DNA from 3 places in the Vibrio syngnathi genome. Region 2 is predicted to be linked to each of the others. Evidence: predicted binding sites of a transcription regulator. Region 2 holds the regulator's gene; each other region holds the start of a gene.
The links. The regulator MetJ, encoded in region 2, represses methionine synthesis genes. The targets are predictions, from matches to a motif close to TTAGACNTNTANANGTCTAA.
Positions count from the first base shown of each region.

Region 1: a site for MetJ is predicted at 1,307-1,326, ahead of metE (5-methyltetrahydropteroyltriglutamate--homocysteine S-methyltransferase). Genes of this name have one in related genera too.
Region 3: a site for MetJ is predicted at 1,612-1,631, ahead of metA (homoserine O-acetyltransferase MetA). Genes of this name have one in related genera too.

Region 1 covers NZ_CP017916.1:1,205,588-1,208,869, reverse strand. Annotated here, with positions in the region: gene metE (5-methyltetrahydropteroyltriglutamate--homocysteine S-methyltransferase) at 1-1,118, opposite strand, end outside; gene K08M4_RS05715 (LysR substrate-binding domain-containing protein) at 1,398-2,309, shown strand; gene K08M4_RS05705 (DUF4250 domain-containing protein) at 2,487-2,687, opposite strand; gene K08M4_RS05700 (HI_1241 family integral membrane domain) at 2,809-3,282, opposite strand, start outside.
Region 2 covers NZ_CP017916.1:245,457-248,738, forward strand. Annotated here, with positions in the region: gene K08M4_RS01160 (malic enzyme-like NAD(P)-binding protein) at 208-1,497, shown strand; gene metJ (met regulon transcriptional regulator MetJ) at 1,714-2,034, opposite strand; gene K08M4_RS01170 (O-succinylhomoserine (thiol)-lyase) at 2,243-3,282, shown strand, end outside.
Region 3 covers NZ_CP017916.1:1,437,671-1,440,952, reverse strand. Annotated here, with positions in the region: gene K08M4_RS06695 (M20/M25/M40 family metallo-hydrolase) at 1-402, shown strand, start outside; gene K08M4_RS06690 (DUF3859 domain-containing protein) at 516-938, opposite strand; gene K08M4_RS06685 (ATP-binding protein) at 1,013-1,381, opposite strand; gene metA (homoserine O-acetyltransferase MetA) at 1,655-2,596, shown strand; gene pilW (type IV pilus biogenesis/stability protein PilW) at 2,766-3,282, shown strand, end outside.

The sequences.
Region 1 (3,282 bases), 960 kb from region 2:
TTCTGTTTTGCAAAGGCAAACCAACTTTTCACTTCTTCGCTGAGCGTTTCTTCTAACTCCAAATCAACAGGGCTATGCAGCAATGAACACGAACTTGCGATCCAAAGCTTATCTCCTAGCTTGTCTTTTACAGGTTGTAGGCGCTGTAACTGAGCGGCTAAATCCGCTCGCCACACATTGCGTCCATTGATTGCACCTGCCGAAAGCACCCAGTCTTGTGGTAGCTTGTTTACCACTTCATTGAGTTGCTGCGGTGCTGCAGCCAAGTCGATGTGTAAACCGTTGACAGGCAGTTCTACGATTTTATCTAACGTGTCTGTTACCGAATCAAAGTAAGTGGTAAGCAATAGTTTCACATCGCCTTGAATCACTTGATACGCCAGTTTGAATGCATCGGCCCATGTTTTCTCAAGTTCCAGAGAAAGGATAGGTTCGTCGATTTGCACCCACTCAACACCCAACTTGGATAGTTTAGCCAAAATCGCTTGGTAGGCAGTAAGAAGGCGAGGCAACAGAGTTAAGCGGTCAAAGCCCTCTTCCACTTCTTTGCCTAGGTACAAGTAAGACAGTGGGCCGAGAAGTACAGGCTTAACCTTGTGTCCTGCTTTTATCGCTTCGCTCACTTCCTCGAACAGCTGTGGCCAACTCACCTCGAACGAATCATCTTTACTGAATTCAGGAACAATATAGTGGTAGTTAGTGTTGAACCACTTAGTCATATCAGACGCCGCTGTACTGTCTTTAGTGCCACTTTCCAAACCATGTTGACCACCACAGCAGGTTGGCTGCGTTTGAGATTGACCACGACCAACCCGGAACAAAGTATCTAAATCTGGAAAGGCTTTTTCACCGTCGGAACCACCAGCATGACGCTTTGGCACGTGACCTAAAAGTAGCGTTGTTGTGAGTACATGGTCGTACCATGCGAAGTCACCCGCAGTTGCAAAGCTTAGATTCGCGTTGGCTTGTACATTCCAGTTACGATTTCTTAGCTCGCTGCCGAGCTGCTTAAGTTCTGATTGGTCAATCTCACCGCGCCAGTACTTCTCTAGTGAGAACTTAAGTTCGCGTTTTTCGCCGATGCGTGGGTAACCAAGAATATGCGTTGTTGTCGTCATGAGTCTGTTCCTTATTCGATAATTCTAATTTCCGGTTAGACTGCCTTTGATGATTTTACTTTTTCACAAAGGCGTCTGGATGGCTAAACTATCGCCCTAATCCGATCGATGGACAACGTCCAAATATTCATCTTGTTTATTAATAATATTCATCTTGAATCGCCCAAAGATGAACAGTTTAAATCCATCTGGACATCTAGACGTTTACAAAAGATCAAAAACACCGTAGGGTGATTATTAAGAAATATTGAATTGGCTTAGGAAATATGAGGAATACTCATGATAGAGCTTAAACACCTTCGAACATTGACCACCTTGAGAGACAGCGGCTCGCTGACGGCGACCGCAACTTCTCTTCATCTGACGCAGTCGGCACTTTCTCACCAGTTGAAAGACCTTGAGGCCCGTATCGGCGGTCAGCTTTTTTTGCGTAAAACAAGGCCGGTTAAGTTTACATCGGAAGGCGAAATCTTGTTAAAACTGGCTGATGAGATACAGCCACAAATCGCCAAAGCTGAAAACGAACTCGCAAGCCTAAAAGAAGATGTGAATGGCCGATTGCACATGGCGATCGAGTGTCACTCATGCTTCCAATGGCTAATGCCCGCTTTGAAGGAATACCAAGTTGCTTGGCCAAGCGTGACCTTAGATTTCTCGTCAGGGTTTGGGTTCGAGCCTCTACCGGCATTGATGGCTGGAGAACTCGATTTGGTGATCACCTCCGATATACAGCCCCGTTCTGAAGTTCACTACGAACCGCTTTTCGATTTTGAGATGCGTCTTATCACCGCGATCAACTCTCCTTTAGCCGAAAAGCCGAGTATTGAACCGCAAGATCTTAGTGATATTACGATGCTCTCTTATCCGGTTCAAAAGCAGCGTCTCGATGTAGTGAAACACTTTTTGCAACCCGCAGGCGTTGAACCAAAGAAATGGAAACAGGCAGACAACACATTAATGTTGGTACAAATGGTATCAGCAGGCTTAGGTGTCGCAGCATTACCAAACTGGGCGATCAGTGAATTTTCAAGGCAAGGACTCATTGCCAGCAAACCATTAGGCAAAGGGCTTTCAAGAAGGTTATTCGCAGCGGTAAGAAACTCAGAAAAAGACAAACGCTACCTGCAAGCTTTCTTTAGCACGGCAAGACAGCAAAGTAAGAGTCACCTAGATGGCATTGAGGTCGTTTAAGAGACGCGTTGTTGGGTTAGTTTATGCCAGCGTTGAACCTGATAGGCATGCGCCAGAAACAAAAAAGTCACAGATTATCTGTGACTTTCTTCTTTTAGCTTTAGTACCGACGATGGCGGTACTTGTTCATTCTCGATAACTGGCTCACAATCGACAGAACATGCGCCAGTTTGCTGCTTATCTTGGATAAGACTTAAACTGGTTAGTTAATGGATCGTATTGATAGCCAAGCATATCAAGCTTACCTACAACACTTTCTATATCCATTTCATACATGCTGACCAACTCTTCAAAGCTATCACATTCCAAACGAAGCTTTTCGTTGACGATCCCCAGCAAAATAATGCTATCGAAACCTTTGACGTTGCTTAAATCCATCCCGTACTCCTAACGAACACACCGACTAGATTTAAGTTTAGAACGCTTACCAACACCACGCTAAAAAACAGATCACACTTTTTCGATTCAACACCAAAAGGCTTGTGAGATCAGTAACCGCCTACATCGCCCAAACTGGCGTTAAACCAACGGCCGCCACCAATAACATCAACAATGAAATAGTCAGCTGAAGCTTTTCAGGGGTTTTAACGAACAATAGATGCCAACACCACACTACGATAGCTGAGATTAGCAACGCAAAGCTAAACAGTAGGGTTGAAATCATTGGCTCTAATTGAGCTTCAGACAGAGAATAAACATTTACGACCGTCGCCAAAACCACCAGCATGCCTGTTAATACGCCCACAACAGGCAGAACACGGTGAAATGCTTGTAAGCGTGTTCTCGCAATCGTCAGCAGTAAATGACCAAACGCAGACCCCAACAGTGCCACTAGCAGTAAAGTAGTAATAATACCGACGGTGGTTGCTTGCTCAGTCGCTTGAATAGCAACGTATGAAAGCGCCAAACCACACGCAAGGTACATCACCCAAATAGGACCAGAATCACGTGTCTTCTTGGTTTGAACTTGAGA
Region 2 (3,282 bases):
TACTTAATCACTTATCCCAACACTCTTTCCTCGAAATTCGCTCTAAAGTTGAGCAGGCGATAGTAATTTCAACTGCCCACTGGTCTTATTAGTAGTGAAATCTCGTTTTTTAATGATACAGATGCTTCAACCACCTAGGAACTTTGAAGTACATCCATTAACATGAACAAGATCCCCCAAATAATAATATCCTAGGAACCTACACCTATGTCTGAAGACAGCCGCCAAGATCAATCCTCTCAAGCGTTATCGCCTCAAGAACAATTCCGTCAGCAAGCTCTTGATTATCATGAGTTCCCAATTCCAGGCAAAATTGCCGTAGAACTGACGAAGCCTGCAAACTCTGCAGAAGACCTAGCACTGGCATACAGCCCAGGTGTAGCTGAGCCTGTTCGCGAGATTGCACAGAACGTCGATAACGTTTACAAGTACACAGGTAAAGGCAACATGGTTGCAGTTATCTCTAACGGTACTGCAATTCTTGGCTTAGGCAATCTTGGTCCTATTGCTTCTAAACCGGTTATGGAAGGTAAAGCGCTACTGTTTAAGCGTTTTGCTGGTTTAGATTCTATCGATATTGAAGTAAAACACCGCACAATCGATGAGTTCGTTGATACGGTTGCGAATATCGCAGATACATTTGGCGGTATTAACTTAGAAGACATCAAAGCACCAGACTGTTTTGAAATCGAGCGTCGCCTGATTGAGCGTTGTGATGTACCTGTATTCCACGATGACCAACACGGTACTGCGATTGTTACGGCAGCAGGTATGCTGAATGCGATTGAGCTTCAAGGTAAGAAACTGGAAGAGTGTAAGATCGTTTGTTTAGGTGCTGGCGCAGCGGCGGTTGCTTGTATGGAGCTACTGATTAAGTGTGGCGCTCAGCGTGAGAAGATCTACATGCTTGACCGTAAAGGTGTGATCCACACTCGTCGTGATGACTTGAATGAATACAAAGAGCTGTTCGCAAATAACACCGACAAGCGCACGCTTGAAGATGTTATCGAAGGCGCTGATCTGTTCTTGGGTGTATCGGGTCCTAATCTGCTACCAGCTAAGGCTCTTACGCTGATGGCTGATAAGCCGGTTGTGTTTGCATGTTCAAACCCAGATCCAGAGATCAAGCCTGAGCTTGCACACGAAGTTCGTTCTGACCTAATCATGGGTACAGGCCGTAGTGATTACCCTAACCAAGTAAACAACGTACTTTGTTTCCCATTCATTTTCCGTGGTGCACTAGACGTGCGTGCGAGCGAAATCAATGACGAAATGAAGCTAGCGGCGGTTAAAGCGATTCGTGAACTAGCGAAAGAAGAAGTTCCAGCTGAAGTATTGGCAGCTGCGGGCGAGACTGCACTGGAATTTGGTAAAGGTTACATCATTCCTAAGCCAATGGATCCACGTCTGCTTCCTCGCATAGCAAAAGCAGTTGCGGAAGCGGCGGTTGAGTCTGGCGTTGCTCGTATTGAGATGCCTGCTAACTATATGGCTTAATGCCTTAATAGCTTAATAGCTTAATAGCTTAATAGCTTAATAGCTTAATAGCGGTTGCTCTATTGAGCGAAAAAGAATAATAAAAAACCGACTCATTTGGAGTCGGTTTTTTTATGTTTATCATTCACAGCGCACTGACAAGTAGTGTCGTGGGTGATGTGATAAATAGGGTTCAGCTATAGCGAATCAATAATGAAGGCAGTGACTGAGTTGTTTTTATTCTTCGTCAAACGCTTCGAACTCGATACCCATCTCTGTCATCAGTTTTTTCACTTCAGTAGGAATATCGTCGGGACGGTCTTTACGAAGATCTTCATCCGTTGGTAGTGGTTGGCCTGTGTACGCATGTAGAAAGGCTTCGCACAGTAGCTCACTGTTTGTTGCATGGCGTAGGTTATTAATCTGGCGGCGAGTGCGCTCGTCAGTAAGAACCTTTAACACTTTTAGAGGGATAGAAACTGTAATTTTCTTTACTTGTTCGCTTTTCTTTCCATGCTCAGCATATGGGCTTATGTATTCACCATTCCAGTCGGCCATTGCGTACCTTCATCACTTTAGTTGTTAGAATAAATTAATAGTGGTGATTTTAGCGGGATTTACTGCCATAAGCAAAGACATATAGACGTCTGGAAGTGTTGACGTCTCACGTTTATGAAAGTAAAGTGAATAACATATATCTAACACAGCCGCAAAATGCCGACAAGCAGCTGTGATTCTCAGACGCAAAATTTGTAAGGAAGCACCTATGAGCAGCCGGAAGCCAGCAACCATCGCCGTACGTACTGGTATCGAGTCAGACACGCAACATCATGCTGTTGTCCCACCCATTTATCTTTCGACTAACTATGGGTTTCCCGCTTTTGGTGAAGTGCCAAAGTATGATTATACCCGCTCTGGTAACCCAAACCGTGGTCTATTAGAAACGGCACTGTTTGAGCTTGAGTCGGGCAAAGGTGCGGTTGTGACTAACTGCGGTACGTCGGCACTTAACTTATGGGTATCCGCTTTCTTAGGTGGTGATGATCTTATCATCGCACCACACGACTGCTACGGCGGCACTTATCGTCTGTTTAACACACGCTCACTAAAAGGTGACTTCAAAGTTCTGTTCGTTGATCAATCGGATCAAGCGGCACTGGATGCGGCGATCGCGCTTAAGCCAAAGTTGATCTTAATCGAAACACCATCGAATCCACTGGTTCGTGTGGTTGATATTGCAGAAACTTGCCGTAAAGCGAAAGAAGTGGGTGCTCTGGTTGCTGTCGACAACACGTTTTTGACGCCTGTGTTCCAAAAGCCTTTAGAGCTGGGTGCTGACTTTGTTATCCACTCAACCACCAAATACATTAACGGACACTCGGATGTTATTGGTGGCGTTGTAGTGACTAAAACTGAAGAGCACGCTGAAGAGCTAGCATGGTGGGGCAACTGTATTGGTGCGACCGGCACACCATTTGATAGCTACATGACTCTACGTGGTATTCGTACGCTAGGTGCACGTATGCGTGTTCACGAAGAGAGTTCACGTGAAATTCTGACGGCGCTGCAACAACAAGATCTGGTGGGTACGATTTACCACCCAAGCCTTCCTGAACATCCGGGCCACGAGATCGCGAAAAAACAACAACTGGGCTTTGGTTCCATGCTGAGCTTTGAGTTTGCGGGCTCTTTTGAAGCACTTAAATATTTTGTAGATAAGTTAGAGCTATTTTCTTTGGCTGAATCACTGGGTGGGGTTGAAAGCCTGATTTGCCACCCAGCTTCGATGACTCACCGTGCGATGGG
Region 3 (3,282 bases), 1.2 Mb from region 2:
AACATCGTAATGCCAGAGCTTAAAGTCGTGGCTGAAGCTCGCTCTCTAAACGGCGAAAAGCTAACAGCTCAAGTTGAGCACATGATCTCTACATTCCAAGAGAGTGCAAAACAGTTCGGCGCTGAAGTAGAAATCGAATCTACTCGTGCTTACGATGCATTCGTTATCGCAGACGATCACCCGCACATTCTTTCTATTAAATCCGCATTCGAGAAGCTTGGCGTAACGGCGAACACCAAACGCACTGGTGGCGGTAGTGATGCGAACAACTTCAACGCAAAAGGTCTAACAACGGTTAACCTTTCTACAGGTATGGCGAAAGTTCACACCACTGAAGAGTACATTGCAGTGAAAGACATGGTCGCAATCACTGAGTTTGTTGTGGCTTACGTGACGCAATAATCTAATCCATTAGTTAGGTAGTCACTTCTATCTAGCACAATGAAAAAAGCCGAGTTCACGTGTAACGTGTGACTCGGCTTTTTTGTTGTCTTAATTTAGACAGAAGTTTTAACCTAAAAACCCCTACGCTTCCAAAATTGGCCTTCGTCTTTTGCAACAAGGTCGAATGTCTTATCGGCAATGATGTTGCCTTTTAGCTCGACCGTCATGCGCCATTTACCAAGCTTATTTGAGACTGGCGCCCAGATGGTGTCACCTAAGTAGAAATCCCAGTCGTTGTTACCGACATGCTCTTCACCATCGAACGGTTCGAGCACTTCGCCAGTGTCGGTGGTGATGTTCGGGTGATAGATGCAGTAGCGGATCTTTTCACCTTTGGCTTTTTTGATATTCAGGATATAGCCAAATTCCACGTCGATTTCAGCATCAACAATAGTGGTGAACTCTTGGATTTTTGGAAGGTCTTTAGATTTAGAATCCCATGTGGAATAAATACCATAAGAAGTCATATCGACCACAACAGAGCGCTTTGCCATTTCAATCGTTACCTTGGAGTTGTTCTATTAATTTAATTCTATTTGCCATTCAGACAACCTGGATAAACACGAGGCTATTCTTGCCAGTCTTTCGCCATACGCTTAATCACAGACGGTTCGATGTCGTGAATACTGCCATATTGCTCTCGGCACACTTCGATAATCAATTCTGCTTTGTATTTACGCGCAAGTTGGCGGTAAGCCTTCATTTCCCAATGCTTAATAAAGGTATTCGAAACAACAACATCTAGCCCTTGCTTTAGGCCATTTTCCGTCGTGTTCTGACACCACTCATGCGCTTGCTGCAATTGCCTAGGATCAAAACAGTACTCACCTTGTTCCTTCACGTAATACATATCCGCTTCGACATGTAATGCATCGTAGGTCTTTGCTTTTGTTGATTTACCCGAGCCAGGTAGCCCTCGAATGAGTATTAACTTCATCTGTCACTTTACAGGCTAATTCGAAAACATGAGTTTATCGTAAATGCGAACTGCTTGCTCTGATAACTGCCTAGTTCTACATAACAGAACCAAGCACTTATGCATTACTCGGGTAGTCGTTGAACATTATAAGACTCCCTCGACGTCGGAAGGTGGCTTCTGATAGAAAACACAAATAATTTACATCTATCCATTTTGGATATCGACAAGCGTATCAAACTACTATAGATTTAGATGTATAGACGTCTACATATCTAGCTTAGGGAGAAAGCTTTGCCTATTCGCATTCCAGACCAATTGCCAGCATCTGATGTTCTTCGTGAAGAAAACATCTTTATTATGCCGTTATCAAGAGCATCGACACAGGAAATTCGTCCACTTCGAGTCTTGATCCTCAACCTGATGCCGAAGAAGATTGAAACTGAAACTCAATTCTTACGCCTACTATCGAATAGCCCATTGCAAGTCGATGTAGAGCTGCTGCGTATTGATGACCGTCCAAGCAAAAATACACCAACAGAACACCTTGATAACTTCTATCGCCAATTTGAAATGGTCAAAGGGAGAAACTTTGATGGATTGATCATCACTGGCGCGCCACTTGGCTTGGTTCAATTTGAAGACGTTATCTACTGGGATCATCTAAAAACCATCATGGAATGGGCAAACAAGCATGTGACCTCAACCTTGTATGTGTGTTGGGCAGCTCAAGCTGGCTTAAAGCTCTTGTATGATTTACCAAAGCGTACTCGTAAAGATAAGCTTTCTGGAGTTTACAACCACGAGATCCATAACCCGTACCACCCAATTTTACGTGGCTTCGACGATACCTTCTTGGCACCGCACTCTCGCTATGCTGATTTCTCTCAGGAATACTTAGCCGAGCATACTGACCTTGATGTTCTTGCGACTTCTGATGTGGCGGGCGTATACCTAGCAGCGACTAAAGATAAGCGAAACGTGTTTGTAACCGGTCACCCGGAATACGACTCGCATACACTTCACAACGAATACATTCGTGATTTAGGTGAAGGCATGGAGCCAGTGATACCAATCAACTACTACCCGAACAACAATCCAGACAACAAGCCTGTTGCAAGCTGGCGTAGTCATGGACACTTGTTGTTCTCTAACTGGTTAAACTACTGCGTTTACCAACAAACGCCTTACGATCTGGATCATTTCAGCGAAGACAACTTTACCAAAGACGATTAAGTTCTTTCTTCCGATTCACAAATACATAAAGCCGTGTTCCATAGGTCGTTGATAAAACGCCAAATTGGACACGGTTTTTTTATGGTGTTTGGGTCGCATTCCATAATCGATCTAACACTTAAGTGTGTTCAATTTCATATCATAGGTTTGTGTTCAAAAGGAGCTGCACATGCCTAACAAGTCGCTATCACCAAAATCCACCCTGATATCTCATCTCACGCTACTCGCCTCTGTTTCTCTGGTAGGTTGTGTTTCTGTAACCGAAGGGCCACCAAAAATGGAAAGTGACCCAATTGCGATGTCTCAATCACGTATAGAATTGGGGTTGGGCTACATGGGACAAGGTAATATGGTCAAAGCACGTGAAAATCTAGAGCTCGCTATCAAACACGCTCCTAGTTATTACCGCGCCCAACTTTCGATGGCACATTACTACGAACAAGTTGGCGAAGTAGATGAAGCAAGAACCACTTACCGCAAAGCACTCAGTCTCGATTCAAGAAACGGCAATGTATTGAATAACTACGGTACGTTCTTGTGTAAACAAGGCGAATACGAGCAAGCTGATATATACTTCAACCGCGCAATTGACCAACCCTATTATTATCTAGTATCTGCCAGTTATGAGAATGCGGCTTTTTGCGCGTTTAAAGCTGGTAATACTGACCAAGCAAAATACTACTTCA